Regions from separate parts of the Bradyrhizobium sp. Crot121 genome, predicted to be linked through region 4. Evidence: predicted binding sites of a transcription regulator. Region 4 holds the regulator's gene; each other region holds the start of a gene.
What was found. The regulator LexA, encoded in region 4, represses DNA repair genes until DNA is damaged. The targets are predictions, from matches to a motif close to TGTTCNNNNTGTGTTCNG.

Region 1 (4,483 bases), on a different contig from region 4:
GGTCTGCCGCGCGATCTGTGCGATCAGGTTGACGACGTTGCCAATCGCGGCGGAGGATTCACGCAGGCGGTCGACATTGGCGCGGGCCTCGCGCGCCGCGGCGCCCGCTTCGTCGGCGAGCCGGCCGGCGTCGCGCACCTGCGCGCCGATCCCCTGCGCCGAATCGGTGAATTTGTCGGCGGCCTCCGAGAAGGTCGCGGCCGTGGTCTGCGCCGCATTGGTGCGGCCGGTCAGCGCATCCGTGCGCTCGCGGATGGTCGCAAGCGTCGCCGCGGTTGCCTCGGCCCCGCCGGCCACCGATTGGGCGGCACGCTCGAGTTGCCGGATCATGCCGCCGAGCTCGAGTTCCAGCAGCTCGAGGATTTCCCCGGCCGAACCGGTATCGTGGGAGGGGTTATCGGCCGGCGCCGCCGCTGCGGTCGCAACCTTCGGCTCGACGGCTGCTGCCAAGGGTTCCGGATCTCGCTTGCGAAACAAACCGAACGCCGCCATTGGGGTTCTCTTGCAAGTTGAAATGGACTGTCCGATTCTCCCATCCGTAGGTGAAATCGTGGTTAACGGCTGCCTGATTTTCCGGAAGGCGGCACGGCCGGCATGCCAGATCACGCCGCAAGTCTTTGATTTTGGCCTGTCGGAGGCCTATAACGCCGCGCCTCACCCCCTTTTTGAAAGGCGATTCCCAAGGGACCTCGCATGGCCGGCCATTCCCAATTCAAGAACATCATGCACCGCAAGGGCCGGCAGGATGCCCAGAAGTCGAAGCTGTTCGGCAAGCTGGCCCGCGAAATCACGGTCGCGGCCAAGCTCGGCACCCCCGACCCCGCCATGAACCCCCGGCTGCGCGCCGCGATCGTTGCCGCGCGCGCGGAAAACATGCCGAAGGACAATATCGAGCGCGCCATCAAGAAGGCCGCCGGTAACGAGGGCGAGAACTATGACGAGATCCGCTACGAGGGCTATGGCCCCGGCGGCGTCGCCGTGATCGTCGAGGCCCTGACCGACAACCGCAACCGCGCCGCCTCCGACATCCGCTCCTACTTCACCAAGTCGGGCGGCAATCTCGGCGAAACCGGCTCGGTCGCCTTCATGTTCGACCGGGTCGGCATCATCGAATATGACCACAAGGCCGCCTCCGACGATGCGGTGCTGGATGCGGCGATCGAGGCGGGCGCCGACGACGTCGTATCGAGCGAAAGCGGCCACGAGATCTACGCCTCGCCGGAATCCTACCGCGAGGTCGCGAAGGCGCTGGAAGCGAAATTCGGCGAGCCGCGCAAGGCGTCGCTGACCTGGAAGCCACAAAACACCGTCGCCGTCGATGACGAGACCGGCGAGAAGCTGCTCAAGCTGATGGATCTGCTCAACGACCACGACGACGTCCAGAACGTGTTCGCCAATTTCGAGATCTCGGACGCGCTGATCGCGAAGATGGGCGGGTAGCCCCATCTCTCGTGATGCCGTCATGGCCGGGCTTGTCCCGGCCACCCACGCGTATCCACTCGTGCTGAAGGACGTGGATGCCCGGGACAAGCCCGGGCATGACGAGGTGGGGGCACCGCTTTCCCCGTGCATGACCTCCCCGTTTGTGTTTCGTTCTCGAAACGCAGCGGTTATCACTACCCCATGACAGTCCAGCCGATTCGCAAACCCACCCGCATTCTCGGCATCGACCCGGGCCTCCGCCGCACCGGCTGGGGCGTGATCGAGGTCGAGGGCAATCGGCTGGTGTTCATTGGCTGCGGCTCGATCGAGCCGTCGGAACGGCTGCCGCTGTCAGGCCGGCTGCTTGCGATCCATGAGGGGCTGGCCGCCGTGCTCGGCGATTTCAAACCGGCGGAAGCCGCGGTCGAGCAGACGTTTGTCAACAAGGATGGTGTTGCGACGCTGAAACTCGGTCAGGCCCGCGGCGTCGCCATGCTGGCGCCTGCAATGTTCGGCATCGAGGTTGCCGAATATGCGCCGAACCAGGTCAAGAAAACCGTGGTCGGCGCCGGACACGCCGAGAAGAACCAGATCGCCGTGATGCTGAAGATCCTGCTGCCTAAGGCCGAGCCGCAATCGCCCGACGCCGCCGATGCACTCGCGGTCGCGATCACGCACGCCCATCACCGCCAAAGCACCGCGCTGCGACTGAGAGTAGCCAGCCTATGATCGGCAAATTGAAAGGCCTCATCGACTCCTATGGCGAGGATTATGTGATCCTCGATGTCGGCGGCGTCGGCTATCAGGTGCATTGCTCCGCGCGCACGCTGCAGGCGCTGCCGTCCCCCGGCGAGGCCGCGGTGCTCTCGATCGAGACCTATGTGCGCGAAGACCAGATCAAGCTGTTCGGCTTCCGCACCGACAACGAGCGCGAATGGTTTCGCCTGTTGCAGACCGTGCAAGGCGTCGGCGCCAAGGTCGCGCTCGCCGTGCTTGGCACGCTGCCGCCTTCCGACCTCGCGAACGCGATCGCGCTGCGTGACAAGGCCGCGGTGGCGCGCACGCCCGGCGTCGGGCCGAAGGTCGCCGAGCGCATCGTCAGCGAGCTGAAGGACAAGGCCCCGGCCTTTGCCAATGTCGATCCCGCCGTGGTCCATCTCGCCGGCGCCATCGACAACGAGCGCGCGCCGCGTCCGGTGACCGATGCGATCTCCGCATTGGTCAATCTCGGCTACGGCCAGCCGCAAGCCGCCGCCGCCATCGCCGCCGCCTCGCGCAGTGCAGGCGAGCAGGCCGAAACCGCGCAGTTGATCCGGCTGGGCCTGAAGGAACTCGCGAAGTGATGGCTCACCCTACGGGACTATGCCTTCGCACTGCCTGTTACTGTGCCCTCTCCCCTTGTGGGAGAGGGCAGCACCGGAATCGGCAACGAACACGATTGGGTGAGGGGTTTCTTTCCGCGAGCACCTCGCCCGCGGCGACAACCCCTCATCCGTCGCGCATTGCATGCGCGCCACCTTCTCCCACAAGGGGAGAAGGGAAGGACGCGCGCTTTGCCCACCCTACGATCGCTGCGATCGTCACGGAATTGACGACATGAACCCGCCCTCCCGCATCGTCACTCCCGAACGCCGCGCCGATGATGTCGGCGACACCGCGCTGCGTCCGCAATCGCTGTCCGATTTCGTCGGCCAGGCGCAGGCGCGCAAGAACCTTTCGATCTTCATCGAGGCCGCACGCAAGCGCGGCGAGGCGCTGGATCACGTGCTGTTCGTCGGGCCTCCGGGTCTTGGCAAGACCACGCTGGCGCAGATCGTCGCGCGCGAACTCGGCGTCGGCTTTCGCGCCACTTCGGGCCCGGTCATTGCAAAAGCCGGCGATCTCGCCGCGCTGCTCACCAATCTGGAAGAGCGCGACGTCCTTTTCATCGACGAGATCCATCGCCTGAGTCCCGCCGTGGAGGAGGTACTCTATCCCGCGATGGAGGATTTTCAGCTCGACCTCATCATCGGCGAGGGTCCTGCCGCGCGCTCGGTGAAGATCGAGCTTGCAAAATTCACCCTCGTGGGCGCCACCACGCGCGCCGGCCTGCTGACCAATCCGCTGCGCGACCGCTTTGGGATTCCGATCCGGCTCAACTTCTACACAGAGGAGGAGCTGGAGAAGATCGTCACCCGCGGGGCCCGCGTGCTGAACATCGGCATGAGCCCTGACGGCGCCAATGAGATCGCCCGCCGCGCCCGCGGCACGCCGCGCATCGCCGGCCGCCTCTTGCGCCGGGTGCGCGATTTTGCTTCGGCAGCAGATGCCACCTCGGTCGACCGCGCCATCGCCGACCACGCGCTTTCCGCGCTCGAGGTCGATGCCGCTGGCCTAGATGCGATGGACCGCCGCTATCTCAGCACCATCGCGATGAACTATGGCGGCGGCCCGGTCGGGGTCGAGACGATGGCCGCCGCCCTGTCGGAGCCGCGCGATGCGATCGAGGACATCATCGAGCCCTACCTGATCCAGTGCGGCTACCTGCAGCGCACGCCGCGTGGCCGGCTCCTCACCTCGCATGCCTTCCGCCACCTCGGCCTCGCCGAGCCCACGCGCGATCCCTCGCAATTCGGCCTGTTCGGCAACGACGACGATTGATCTTCGATTGTCGTAGCCCGGGTGAAGCGCCAGCGTAACCCGGGGCCGCTCTTGAACGTTGGTGCAGGAGTCCCGGGTTACGCGTTCGCTCCACCCGGGCTACGGCGACGTGTCTCATCACATCCTCGTGCAGCAGACCCCCTGACAATCTGCACAAGCGCACCGCAATTCCGCTCCAATCGGACCCCATCAACGAGGGGCATCACCGATTGTCCCCATGTTCTCACGACGTCAATTTTTCAGATCCATCGGCGGCCTCACCGCCCTCACGGCGTCGACCTCGGCCTATGGCTTCGGCGTCGAGCCGGTCCTGCGGCTCCGCGTCACGCGTTACCATCTCACCCCACCGCGATGGCCGGCGGATTTCCCGCTGAAGATCGCCGTGATCGCGGACCTGCACGCCTGCGATCCCTGGATGTCG
Region 2 (4,483 bases), on a different contig from region 4:
GAGCGCCTCGTCGATGTCGGCCGACATCACCGACTTGCCGCCGTCGCGGGCGATGCTGGCCTGTGCGAGGCGCCGCATCAGCTCCTTGATGAAGGCGGCGCTGACGCCGTCCGTGCGCCGCACCGCTTCATCGACGGTGGTCTCCTCAAGCGGCAGGTTCTTGCCATAGAGCCGCACGAGCTTGCCGCGCCCGATCGCATCCGGCAGCGGCACCTCGATCGCCTGGTCGATGCGGCCGGGCCGGCCGGCCAGCGCGCTTTCGAGCTCCTCGGGTCGGTTGGTGGTGAGCACGAACAGGATGTCGGCATCCTCCTTCAACCCATCCATCTCGTTGAGCAGCTTGTTGAGCAGCGATTCCTCGCACGGGCCCATCAGCTCGCGGTCGGTGGCGATCAGGTCGACGTCCTCGATCACGACCATCGTCGGCTGCAGCAGCCGCGCCAGATTCATGTAGGCTTCGAGCAGCCCGATCTGTTCGGCGGTGATGATCAGTGTCGTATGTCCCGGCAGGTTGGTGGCGAGGTAGCGGATGGTGTGAGTCTTCCCGGTGCCCGGCGGTCCATAAAGCAGGATGCCCTTGCGCGTCGACTGGCCAAGCCGGCGCAACGCGTCGCGGCTGCCGACAAAGTTCAGGACGTTGCGCTCAAGCAGTCTCAGGGTCGGTTCGTGCAGGATAACGGCCTCGCGATCGACCGGCGGCAACCGGTGCACAGTTACGCCCCTTGAACGTCCGCGATACTCGGCCCCGCTGTCGAGCGAAAGAATCTTGCCGCGATAGGAGCGTGCTGTCTGCACCGCTTGCTCGAGTTCCGAAAAACAGCGCTGAACGAAGGTGTCGCCGGCCGCGCCGGTCGGCACCGCGATCTCGATTCGGATCGCGTCCTCGTTGCGGGATTCGCGATAAATGGACAGCAGCACCGCGTAGCGAAGCTCGCCGGCGCGGCACAGCCACAATCCGTTGTTAAGACATTTCACCGCCGCCGGCTCACCGACATCGACTTCATAATATTGCGGCGGAGCGATCACCGGCGCATTGCGCCCGTCGTTCATCAATCCCGCAAAAGTCAGCGTCTCGTAGCGATATTCTTCGTGAACGCCGAAGAAGTGGATCGGTGAGGAGAGCAGTCGATCCAGCGCGACCTGAACGTCCGCACGCATGTGACCCGGAAAGCCGCGCGCCCGCGTCACGAGCTGGTTGCGTGGAATGCCCGCAAAATGCCAATCGATCGCGACGTATGTGTATCTGAATTCTTCGCCCTGCAATTTTTCGGATGCATCCCTTGCCGCGAGCAGGCAGTCGCTGCAGAGGCAGGCAATCTTGTCGTCGAGTTGCACCTCCTGCACCGGCGGCGGCGCGCCGCACAGATCGCAGGGACCGCTGGTCCTTACCGCTTCGCTGGTAATCTGAAGACCATGCCCGGCTGCGTTGATGCGCTGTTGCGCTGTTTTCCATAGCGCTGCCGCGACCCGGGACGGATAGGGGCCACAGGTGGCGTTGCCCTGCTGGTCGATCTCGGCCGCGAACAGGATGGCCTCCCGCTCCGACTTGCCGAACACGGCGCGCAAAAGCTCTCTGACGAACTCTCGAGGCGTCTCGTTATCGTTGTGGAAGACAAATTGAAACGATTCGGCGCCGGTATACCCGTCGTCCATGAAATACCTCTTGCGCACAATTTAAGATCGAAAGAACAAAAAAAGAACATCATGAAACCTGCCGTTCGTCAAGCAGGCCAAACTGGAAAATGTTGGGAGCGCTTCGCTGGAGAGCCATTCGACACATCTTCGGCAGATTGACGGCGCACAGACCGCGATACCGATTCGCCGTTTCGCGCGGCCGCGCTTGTGAACTGCCTCTCTCTGCCGCTTGATCAAATCGGCGGGCATGTCCATAAGCGGCGCCTTGCGACCGGCGGTTCGGTTGCTTCGAAGTGGTGCAGAGGGAATTGCGTGGCAAAGATTCATCAGCAGATTGCGCAGGAGCTTGGCGTGCGCGAGCAGCAGGTCGAGGCGGCCGTCACGCTGCTCGACGGCGGCGCCACGGTGCCGTTCATTGCCCGCTATCGCAAGGAATTGACCGGCGCGCTCGATGACGCGCAATTGCGCACGCTGGAAGAACGGCTGACCTATCTGCGCGAGCTCGAGGAGCGCCGCACCGCGATCCTCAATTCGATCCGCGAGCAGGGCAAGCTCGACGCCGCGCTCGAAGCGCAGATCATGGCCGCCGACAACAAGGCGCGTCTCGAGGATATCTATCTTCCCTACAAGCCGAAGCGTCGCACCAAGGCCGAGATCGCCAAGGAGGCCGGGCTCGAACCGTTGTCCGAGCTGTTGATGACGCAGCCGCAGCATGATCCGAAAGCGCAGGCGGCAGCCTTTGTCGATGCCGACAAGGGTGTGGCCGACGTGGCCGCGGCGCTGGAAGGCGCGCGCGCGATCCTGGTCGAGCGCTTCGACGAGGATGCCGATCTGATCGGCGCGCTGCGCGAGGAGGTGTGGGCGAACGCGCGCATGGTCTCGACCGTGCGCAAGGGCAAGAAGACCGAGGGCGAAAAGTTCAAGGACTATTTCGACTTCAGCGAGCCGCTGCACAAGCTGCCGTCGCACCGCATCCTGGCGCTGTTCCGCGGCGAGAAGGAGGAGATTCTCGATCTGCAGATGCAGCCGGAGGCGGAGCCGCCGGTGGCCGGCGTGCCCAGCGCCTATGAACTGAAGATCATGAAGCGTTTCGCCATTTCCGATCTCGGCCGTCCCGGCGACAAATGGCTGATCGAAACCGTGCGTTGGGCCTGGCGCACCAAGATCCAGGTGCATCTCAACATCGACCTGCGCATGCGGCTGTGGACCGCGGCGGAGACCGAAGGCGTGCGCGTGTTCGCCTCCAACCTGCGCGACCTCCTGCTGGCGGCGCCCGCCGGTGCGCGCGTGACCATGGGGCTCGATCCCGGCTATCGCACCGGCGTCAAGGTCGCCGTCGTCGATGCGACCGGCAAGGTGCTGGCGACGACAGCGGTCTATCCGCACGAACCGCAGCGGCAATGGGACGAGGCGCTCGCGACCCTGGGCAAGCTCGCGATTCAGCATCGCGTCAACCTGATTGCGATCGGTAACGGCACGGCCTCGCGCGAGACCGACAAGCTCGCGACCGAACTGGTGAAGCGGCTGCCGGACTTGAAGATGACGAAGATCGTCGTCTCCGAGGCCGGCGCTTCCGTCTATTCGGCTTCGGCCTATGCGTCCGAGGAACTGCCCGGGCTCGACGTCACCCTGCGCGGCGCGGTGTCGATCGCGCGGCGCCTGCAGGATCCGCTCGCCGAGCTCGTGAAGATCGATCCCAAGGCGATCGGCGTCGGCCAGTATCAGCACGATCTCGGCGAGAGCAAGCTCGCACGCTCGCTCGACGCCGTCGTGGAAGACTGCGTGAATGCCGTGGGCGTCGACGTCAACACCGCCTCCGTGCCGCTGCTGTCGCGGGTGTCGGGCATCGGGCCCGGCTTGGCGCAAAGCATCGTGCAGCACCGCGACTCGAACGGCCCGTTCAAGTCGCGCAAGGCGCTGAAGGAGGTGCCGCGGCTGGGGCCGAAGGCCTTCGAGCAATGCGCGGGCTTCCTGCGCATCAACGACGGCGAGGATCCGCTCGATGCCTCGGGCGTGCACCCCGAGGCCTATCCGGTGGTGCGCCGGATTCTCACGGCGACCAAGAGCGACATCAAGGCGCTGATCGGCAACAGCGAGATCATGCGCCAGTTGAAGCCGCAGTCGTTCGTGGACGAGACCTTTGGTCTGCCGACGGTCACCGACATCCTGCGCGAACTGGAAAAACCCGGCCGCGATCCCCGTCCGGCGTTCAAGGCCGCGGTGTTCAAGGAAGGCGTCGAGGAGATCAAGGACCTCAGAGTCGGCATGATCCTCGAGGGCACCGTCACCAATGTCGCCGCCTTCGGCGCCTTCGTCGATATCGGCGTGCATCAGGACGGTCTGGTGCACATCTCGGCGATGTCCAGGACCTTCATCAAGGATCCACGCGAAGTCGTCAAACCCGGCGACATCGTCAAGGTGAAGGTGCTCGACGTCGAAGTCGCCCGCAAGCGCATCGCGCTGACGCTGCGGCTCGATGATGAGACCGGCAAGAAGGATTCGAAGGGCTCGTCGAGCGACCGTGTTCGCGGGCCGATGACGTCCTCCGCCCCGCGCAAGCAAGAACAACCCGGCAACGCCTTCGCCGACGCCTTCCGCCGCGCCAGCGAGAAGAACGGCAAGCCGCTACGCTGAGCGGAACTGCTTAGTCTGGCACGGAAGCTAACTTCCGTGTCAGAATCTGTCGCCTTTGTCAGTTGAAGTCGAAGGAGCTTTTAGCTCTCCTGATCGTTCTCCTGTTGCGACGCGATGCGTCGCTGCAATTCAACCAGGGAGGAATCGGGATGAAGAGCAAGCTCGTCAATTCCCTTATCGCGGGTGCGCTCACGACCGCGCTTGCGTTCGCGTC
Region 3 (4,483 bases), on a different contig from region 4:
CTTCCTGCAGTTCCCAATTGCGGTCGGCGAGCGCCTCGTTGTGCTCGGCGATCATGCGCAGCTTGCCGCGCATCAGCCGCAGCCGGACACTCAGCACGACCAGCGCCACGCATGTGAGCGCGAACAGCAAGCTGACACCCACAGCGATGGAACGTGGGTCACGGTCGGAAACCGCGCCAATGAGCAATGCATAGCCACCGGTGAAGACCGCGGCGAACACGAGGAAGGCGCGGAGGGTGAAGACGATCCAGGCGTGACGCCGCCCGAACCGAAGCAGGCGGAGCTTCAGCCGATAGGTCCACGTCATCGCCGATCCCCTGATCACCTGCTTTGGAGGCTGGCAGCTTGGGCCACCTCGCATGTTGGGTCGACGATGCGTCGGCGACCTTGCAAAGTGCTTGAGACGGCGTCGCGTTCCGGCCCGCGATGCGAACAGGGTTGATAATGCGTTAACGATCGTTGCTACAGCGAAGCGGCCTGCAGTCGGCGGTGCCCACCATGCGCGCCGACGATCAGCGCCGCGGCATCTCGCACCGAGAAGCTCTTTGAATGAACGAAGATCCGGTAATCGGCCGGGCCGTCCTGCGAAAGATAGATCACGGGATCGGTTGCCGTAGGATTGGCCGAGATCGCGACCAGTTGTGGGACGCCGCTGCTCTCGCAGGCGCCGGGCTCGCTATCATCGACATCATCGATGACGGTGAAATCGGCGGCTTCCGCGCTATCGGAGATCTGGACCCGCACGGTGGCGGTAGCCGGATCGTCCGTGAAGCTGACATGGAGCTGGGCGAGCCAGGGGAGCGATGCGATCTGGATGGTGGCACCGCCGGCCTCGATGCAGGGGTGCGAGCCCGGCAGCAATTCACCGCGGGCAACAAGCGCGAACGCGGCCAGCGGCACGACCGAGGCCAGAATCTTCAAACGCAACATGACACCACTCACTCAACCGCAGCCGGCTGGAATTGCGCGGACTTATGGTTGGCGGAGTGTAAAGAGAACTGGTTACCGTCGCGTTGACGCGAAACTGCTGGACGCGCTCTACGCCGCGCGCCTGATATCGTCGGCCAGCGCGCGGTAGGACAGCGCTTCCGCGAGGTGCAATCGGCCGATCTTCTCCGTGCCATCGAGATCGGCGAGCGTGCGCGCGACGCGCAGCACGCGGTGATAGCCGCGCGCGGTGAGGCGCATGGTCTCGGCTGCATCACGCAACAGTTTTTGGCCCTGCGCGTCCGGCTGGGCGATGGTCTCAAGCAGCGATGACGGTGCCTCGGCGTTGGTGCGGACGTTGGGCATGCCGGCGGCGGCATAGCGCGCAAGCTGGATGTCGCGCGCGGCAGCAACCCGCGCCGCCACTTCCGCCGATCCTTCAGAAGGCGGCGGCAGGATCAGGTCGGCGGCAGTCACCGCCGGCACCTCGATCCGCAGATCGATGCGGTCCATCAGCGGACCAGAGATGCGCATCTGGTAATCGGCGGTGCAGCGGTCGATGGGCCCGCGCTTGCAGGCATAGCCGGGCTCATAGGCATGACCGCAGCGGCACGGATTCATTGCCGCCACCAGCATGAAGCGCGCCGGATAGGTGACGCGATGGTTGGCGCGCGAAACCGAAACCTCGCCGGTCTCCAGCGGCTGCCGCAGCGAATCCAGTACGCGCGGATCGAATTCCGGCAGTTCGTCGAGGAACAGTACGCCCTGATGCGCGAGCGAAATCTCGCCGGGCTTGGCGCGCATGCCGCCGCCGGTGAGCGCCGCCATGCTGGCGGAATGATGCGGGCTGCGGAACGGCCGCCGCGCGGTCAAGGCGCCGTCGCGGATCTCGCCGGCCACCGAGGCGATCATCGAGACTTCCAGCAGCTCGGACGGCGACAGCGGCGGCAGGATCGAGGGCAGCCGCGCTGCCAGCATCGATTTGCCGGCGCCGGGCGAGCCCATCATCAGGAGGTGATGCCCGCCCGCCGCCGCGATCTCGAGCGCCCGCTTGGCGCTTTCCTGGCCCTTGATGTCGCGGAGGTCGAGCAGCGTCTCCTTCTGCTCATGCACCTTCGGCTGTGGGCGCGACAGTACCTGCGTGCCCTTGAAGTGATTGGCGATCTGGATCAGCGAGTGTGCGGCGATGATCTGGATGTCCGGGCTCGCCCACGCCGCCTCCGAGCCGCAGGCCGCCGGGCAGATCAGCCCCTCGTCGCGCGAATTGGCGCCGATCGCCGCCGGCAATACGCCCGCGACCGCCGCGATCGAGCCGTCCAACCCGAGCTCGCCCAGCACCGTAAAGCCGTTGAGCGCATCCGGCGGGATGGCCCCGATCGCCGCCATCAGCCCGAGCGCGATCGGCAGGTCGTAATGGCTGCCTTCCTTGGGCAGGTCGGCGGGCGCCAGATTGACGATGATCCGCCGCGCCGGCAAAGCGAGGCCTGAGGCGATCAGTGCCGAGCGAACCCGCTCCCGCGCTTCGGAAACCGCCTTGTCCGGCAGGCCCACGATCGCAAAAGCCGGCAATCCCGGCGCGACCTGCACCTGCACGTCGACCGCGCGAGCCTCGATCCCCTCGAAAGCGACGGTGGAAACGCGTTGAACCATGCTGCCCCCTTGCCACAATCGAGGGTAGCCGAAGGCAGCGCCAAGCGCAAGAACATTACGGGAACGCGGGCTCCGGGACCTGCCGCGCGGCCGTCCCAGAGCCCGGGCAGGCTTACAGCGTCATCTGCATCGGTTCGGGATAATAATGGAAGCCGTCGCCGACCTTGGCGACATGGCCGTAACCGGGCCAGGCGAAGTGATAGGACATCACCGGGGTCTTGTTGGCCGCCAGCATCTCCAGCAGTCTCACCCGCGAAGCCGCCGCCTGTTTCGGGTCGGTATCGTAGGAGAATTCCATCCGCGGCCGCTCCAGCAGCAGCACCGCGTGGTGCGAGAGATCGCCGAGGAAGGCGAAGGATTTGCCGGCCGAGCTCACCATGAAGATGTGGTGGCCGACAGTGTGGCCGGGCGCTGCGATCGCCTGCACGCCGGGCAGGAATTCCTGGCCGTCCTTGAAGAACACCAGGCGGTCGCGGACCGGCACGAGATTCTTGCGCGCGTGAATGACAAAGTCCTTCAGCGGGCTGCCCATCTTGCCTTCGTCGGTCCAGTAGTCGAAGTCGCTCTGCGCGATATAGACCTGCGCGTTCGGGAACAGCGGCTTGTCGTTGGCATCGACGATGCCGCCGATGTGGTCGATATGCGCATGCGAGCAGACGACGGCGTCGATGTCCTCAGGCTTGATGCCAGCCTCCGCCATGCTCTTCTGCTGGCGGCCGGTGGTCGGACCGAACGCTTTCGACGTGCCCATGCCGGTGTCGAACAGGATCAGCTTGTCGCCGGTGTTCACGATCGGCGAATTCTGCTCCAGCACGACATTGTCGGGCGACAGGAAATTGTCCGACAGCATCTTCTTCACTTCTTCCTTCGGCACGCCGGTAAACGTGCCGGAGGGATCGCCGAGCGGCAGCGGGCCGTCGGAGACGACGGTGACTTCGGCATCGCCGAGAATGAAGCGGTGCCAATAAGGCGTTTGCGTGCCGAGTTTCGGCGCGCGTGCCAGCGCGCTGCCGCCGAGCAGCGTGCTTGCACCAAGGCCGGCGCCGAGCGCGAGCAGTGACCTTCGCGAGACATTGATCGTCATGCTTTTCCTCCACATTTTTGTCGAGTTATCTTTGGCAAGTCGCCGCGTTGCCGCCCGCGAACAGGTCCTGCCCCGCGACCTGAAGGCGAGCGGGGGCATGCTGCGCCCGCTGCCGCAAGCTGACAAGAGGTCTCAGAGAGGAAGGAAGACGAACGGGCCTTACGATTTCGTGCGCTTTGATTCGATCACGTCCCAGATCCTGGCGGCCACGTCCGGACCGCCGAGCCGCGAGATAGCGCGGATGCCGGTTGGCGAGGTGACGTTGATCTCGGTGAGATAGCCGTCGATCACGTCGATGCCGACGAACAACAGGCCACGCTCGCGCAAGGCCGGGCCGAGCGTCGTGCAGATCTTGCGCTCGCAGTCGGAGAGTTCGGTCGACTGCGCCGCGCCGCCGCGCACCATGTTGGAGCGCAAATCGTCCGCCGCCGGCACGCGATTGACGGCGCCGGCGAATTCGCCGTCGACCAGGATGATGCGCTTGTCGCCATGCTTGACCTCGGGAAGGAAGCGCTGGATCACCCAGGGCTCCTTGAACGTCACCGAAAACATGTCGAACAGCGAGCCGAAATTCATGTCCTGGGGCATCACGCGGAACACCGCGGCGCCGCCATGGCCGTGCAACGGTTTCATGACGACGGCGCCATGCTCGTCGCGGAACGCATTGATCTCGTCGAGGTCGCGCGAGATCAATGTCGGCGGCATGAGCTGCGGAAAGTTCATCACGAACAGCTTTTCCGGCGCATCGCGGACGCTGGCAGGATTGTTGACGACCAGGGTCTTCGGGTGAAGGCGCTCGAGCAAATGCGTCGAGGTGATGTA
Region 4 (4,483 bases):
TTGCGATGCTGCTGCTGGCCTCGCTGGTAGCGGGGCTGGCGACCACGCCCTATGCCGCCTTTCACTTCCATCGGGTGGCGCCCTTCGGCGTGCTTGCCAATCTGGCGGCGATGCCGGTGGTGTCGGCGCTGGTGATGCCGGCTGGGCTGCTTGGCCTGCTGGCGATGCCGTTCGGCTTCGATGGCGTGTTCTGGGCGATCATGGGCAGCGGCATCGACTGGATGATCGTGGTTGCGCAATGGGTCGCCGCGCTGCCGGGCGCAGTCGGCCACGTCAGTGCGTTCGGGATCGGCCCGCTGATCGCCGCGAGCCTGGGCGTCATCCTGCTCGGGCTGTTGCGCACGCCGCTGCGCTTCGCCGGCGCGGCGGTGCTTCTCATTGCGGTGGTCTGGGCGGTGAGGGCGCCGCAACCCGACATCCTGATTTCCGGCGACGGCCGCAATGTCGCCGTTCGCGGCGGTGACGGGCGGTTGCACCTGATGCGGACCGCGAAGGACGCGTTTCTCGCCAAGGAGTGGCTTGCCGCGGATGCCGATGCCCGCAGCGCGAGCGATCCTTCGCTCACGGAGGGCGTGTCCTGCGATGAGAGCGGCTGCGTGACCTCTGTGGCCGGTGGCGCGTTCATCGCGCTCACGCAGCGATCCGAGGCGCTCGCGGACGATTGCGAACGGGCGGTGCTGATCGTGACCGCACGGCCGGTGCCACAAGGCTGTGCGGCGGCGGTCATCGATGCCGAGCGCCTGCGGCGGCAGGGCGGGCTGGCGCTGCGGCGGAACCGGAACGGCTTCGTCATCGATGCGGTCAAGCCCGCCGGCCTCGACCGGCCGTGGTCGCCTGCGGTGTCAGGCGAAGGCGAACCCGAGACCACGATCCGGATCCAAGGGGCACCCGCGCTGCGCGCCATCGATGCGACCCCGTCCGAGTCCGACCTGCAGCCGGAAGACTGAGCGCTCCCGTCAATCTCCACCGGCGTTGGCCGGCAGCTCGAAGGCGCCGAGCCGAAATTCGTCGGGACCGCCCGAATGCGACGGCACTTGCACGAGCGTGAAGCTCGCATCCGGAAATCGCTCCCAGATCGCGAGATCTTCCGCTGCGACGGTGAGCCAGCCGAACCTGAACATGTATCGGCCGGGCTGGGCCACCCGTCCGGCTTTTTGCCATGTGATCTTGGTGACCACCGATCATGCCCCTTGCGAATAGTTCAACAAAACCACATCTGCCCCGGGATGGCCTCCGGGGCCGCTCGAATACTTTGCTTTTCACCCGCGGCAACGTCCCGCCGGCCGAGACCGGCGGCGCACGCTGCCCGAAGCTCTCAGCCGATGAACAGCGGGTTCGGCGCGGGGCGCTGGTCGACCGCCTTCGGTGCCGGCTCTGCAACATGATGCGTCACGGGCAATTGCAGCACGGTCGCCCGCTGCCCTTCGCAGAGCTGGGTCACCAGCACATGGCTGCCATCGGGGAAGTCGATCGCGTCGTGATGACGATCCCGAATATGCGCATCGATCTGGTTGAACTTGCCGACACGGAAGCCGGTCGTCTTGGTCCAGATCCAGCGATTGTCGTAGCGGACGTTATCGGCGAACGCGAGTTCGGTCCCGGGAAGCATGCAGACTGCGACCGTCGGATCGCTTTCCGAAGCGAAGCCGCGGGTCGAGGTACCGCGGAAGGTGGTGGTGATAAGCGTCTCTCCAACCTGGGCGGGACGCGTCGCCACGGCATGCAGGCTATAGTCACACATCGGATTGCTCCTCATTCGAGATAGCCGACCCGGCCTGGGAAGAGGCGCAGGCCTCTATCAGAGTGGACGATAACTTATAAGCCTCTGCTCCGTTCTTGGCATTTGTACGGCCCGCGCCCTCTAGCCGTTCACAAACACGATAGGAGGCGCTGCCGCACATCTCCTTGCACCGAGAGTGCCCCGGCGAACTTACCGGGGCTCTTATTCTAATCACTCTAAATCGTTCTTGTCAGTGTCCTTGAGGGCAGATCACCCACCAAAGTACCAGACGAGCTGCTGCGTCCTCGTCGGCTCAGTACTTGCGATAAAGCCCGATCAGCTTGCCCTGGATCCGCACCCGGTTCGGCGGCAGGATGCGGACTTCGTAGGCCGCATTGGCAGGCTCAAGCGCGATTGACGCGCCGCGGCGCCGGAAGCGCTTCAGCGTCGCTTCCTCCTCATCGATCAGCGCCACCACGATGTCGCCGGTGTTGGCGGTGTCGTTACGCTGGATCAGCGCCATGTCGCCGTCGAGGATGCCGGCCTCGACCATGGAATCGCCGCGCACCTCGAGCGCATAATGCTCGCCGGAGCCGAGCATGTCGGGCGGCACGCTGATGGTGTGGCTGCGGGTCTGCAGCGCCTCGATCGGCGTACCCGCCGCGATCCGGCCCATCACGGGAACGGCGACGGGACGGTTGCCATCGTCTTCGGCCACGGCCGCGCTGGTCGTGCGCTTGCCGAGCGTGCCCTCGATGACGCTCGGCGTGAAGCCGCGGCGGCCGTTGCCGGCGGCGGAGAGCTCAGGCAGTTTGATCACCTCGATCGCGCGGGCGCGGTTCGGCAGGCGGCGGATGAAGCCCCGTTCCTCCAGCGCCGTGATCAGGCGGTGGATGCCGGACTTCGAGCGCAGGTCGAGCGCGTCCTTCATCTCGTCGAAGGAAGGAGGCACGCCGGCCTCTTTCAGCCGTTCGTTGATGAAACGCAGAAGTTCATACTGTTTGCGCGTAAGCATCGCGAGCATTCCCCCGGTTGGTAGCGTCGTTCGATCCGAGACTTGAGAAGAGCTGATCTCGGGAGTCACGCACTCCCATTCGTAGACAGCGAGTTTCGAAACAAATCATGAACGGACACTATATGTTCGATATGTGTTCCGCAACCACTTAATTTCTGGTGAACGCGACCAGAGATGCTCCGGCAGGTGTTGGTCGCAGCGTCATTCAGGCAATCGGAGGATGTCGCAAGGCGCGCCTTTTGCTGCGGCCGGCGCGAATGGCGGACGGATCACAAGTGCCTGCGCCGCAGTGAGATTCCCAAGCAGCGAACTGTCCTGCTTGGTGACCGGCGTTGCGATCAGCGTGCCGTCGTCGCGCTCTTCGAGTAGCGCACGAAGATAATCTTCGCGCTGATCGTTGGCGGCGAGATCGCGGCCGAGCAGGGCGCTTTCCGTCACGTGATGAATCGCCGAGCGGCCGAGCAGGGCCCGAATCAACGGCACCAGGAACAGATAGGCGCAGACATAGGACGACACCGGATTGCCGGGCAGGCCGATCACTCGCATCGCGCCGAGCCGGCCATGCATCATCGGCTTGCCCGGCCGCATCGCGATCTTCCAGAACGCCATGGTCACGCCCTCGGCCTCAAGCGACGGCTTCACGAGGTCATGGTCGCCGACCGAGGCGCCGCCGGTGGTGATGAGGATGTCGGCGCCCGCGGCATGCGCGCGGCGTATGCCGTGGGTGGTGGCGGCAACCGTGTCGGCGGCGACCCCCAGATCGATCGCTTCAGCGCCTTCTGCACGCGCCATCGCCCGCAGCGCATAGCCGTTGGAATAGACGATCTGGCCTGGACCCGGAGAGGTGCCCGGCATCACGAGTTCGTCGCCGGTCGCGAGCACGGCGACCTTGGGTCGGCGCCGCACGGGGAGTTCCGGATAGTTCATCGACGCCGCCAGCGACAGCGCGCGGTCGGTCAGCCGGCTTCCGCGCCTCAGCAGCACGTCACCCTCGCGGAAATCGACGCCGGCGGGCCGGATATGCCGCCCGGCGACAGCGGCCTCGGTGATGGTGATGTGATCGCCATCGACCCGGGTGTCCTCCTGGATCACGACCGCATCGGCGCCGGCGGGAATGACGCCTCCGGTGAAGATCCGTGCCGCTTCCCGCGGACCAAGTTCCCGATCGAACGGCCGGCCCGCGGCGACTTCGCCGATCACCTTCAGCCGCGCGCTCAAGTCGGCGGCATCGGCGGATCGCACCGCATAGCCATCCATCGCCGACATCGCCAGTGGCGGCTGAGTACGCTTTGCCGCGACGTCACGGGCAAGCGTGCGGTGATAGGCGGCATCGAGTGCGACCATCTCTTCCGGCAAAGGTTCCGCGCCGGCGAGAACCGCGGCAAGCGCATCGGCGACCGGCATCAAGGCCACGGGCAACTCCTAAATTCCGAGGGCGAGAAGCGCGTTCGTCACATCATCCGGTGATGTGACGTGAATGGCTGCGAGGCCCATCGCCCGTGCGCCGCGGATGTTCTCGGCGGAATCGTCGAAGAACACGATGCGCGAAGCCGGCACGCCGATCGCCTTTATCACGTAATCATAGGCGTCCGCGTCAGGTTTCCGTAGCCCGATCGTGGAGGAGAAGAAGATCTGACGGAAGTGGCCGAGCACGTCCGAATAGGCTGTCGAGAAATGCTCGATATGAGGCGGATTGGTATTCGAGAACGCATAGAGCGGCAGACGCGTCTTGGCGCGCGCCAGGTGCT

Region 1: a site for LexA is predicted at 1,581-1,598, ahead of ruvC (crossover junction endodeoxyribonuclease RuvC). Genes of this name have one in related genera too.
Region 2: a site for LexA is predicted at 1,685-1,702, ahead of AC5ZGW_RS12655 (ATP-dependent Clp protease adaptor ClpS). Genes of this name have one in related genera too.
Region 3: a site for LexA is predicted at 2,626-2,643, ahead of AC5ZGW_RS06735 (YifB family Mg chelatase-like AAA ATPase). Genes of this name have one in related genera too.

Annotation. Positions count from the first base shown of each region.
Region 1 covers NZ_JCAMOR010000009.1:24,841-29,323, reverse strand. The annotation lists gene AC5ZGW_RS11195 (methyl-accepting chemotaxis protein) at 1-492, opposite strand, end outside; gene AC5ZGW_RS11190 (YebC/PmpR family DNA-binding transcriptional regulator) at 694-1,440, shown strand; gene ruvC (crossover junction endodeoxyribonuclease RuvC) at 1,624-2,151, shown strand; gene ruvA (Holliday junction branch migration protein RuvA) at 2,148-2,765, shown strand; gene ruvB (Holliday junction branch migration DNA helicase RuvB) at 3,019-4,062, shown strand; gene AC5ZGW_RS11170 (metallophosphoesterase) at 4,280-4,483, shown strand, end outside.
Region 2 covers NZ_JCAMOR010000010.1:154,264-158,746, reverse strand. The annotation lists gene AC5ZGW_RS12655 (ATP-dependent Clp protease adaptor ClpS) at 1-1,653, opposite strand, end outside; gene AC5ZGW_RS12650 (Tex family protein) at 1,948-4,269, shown strand; gene AC5ZGW_RS12645 (hypothetical protein) at 4,350-4,483, opposite strand, start outside.
Region 3 covers NZ_JCAMOR010000004.1:148,386-152,868, forward strand. The annotation lists gene AC5ZGW_RS06725 (PAS domain-containing hybrid sensor histidine kinase/response regulator) at 1-307, opposite strand, end outside; gene AC5ZGW_RS06730 (hypothetical protein) at 463-930, opposite strand; gene AC5ZGW_RS06735 (YifB family Mg chelatase-like AAA ATPase) at 1,039-2,577, opposite strand; gene AC5ZGW_RS06740 (MBL fold metallo-hydrolase) at 2,690-3,661, opposite strand; gene gshB (glutathione synthase) at 3,821-4,483, opposite strand, start outside.
Region 4 covers NZ_JCAMOR010000111.1:12,548-17,030, forward strand. The annotation lists gene AC5ZGW_RS42035 (ComEC/Rec2 family competence protein) at 1-947, shown strand, start outside; gene AC5ZGW_RS42040 (hypothetical protein) at 957-1,178, opposite strand; gene AC5ZGW_RS42045 (hypothetical protein) at 1,316-1,741, opposite strand; gene lexA (transcriptional repressor LexA) at 2,034-2,735, opposite strand; gene AC5ZGW_RS42055 (molybdopterin molybdotransferase MoeA) at 2,937-4,148, opposite strand; gene AC5ZGW_RS42060 (HAD-IA family hydrolase) at 4,158-4,483, opposite strand, start outside.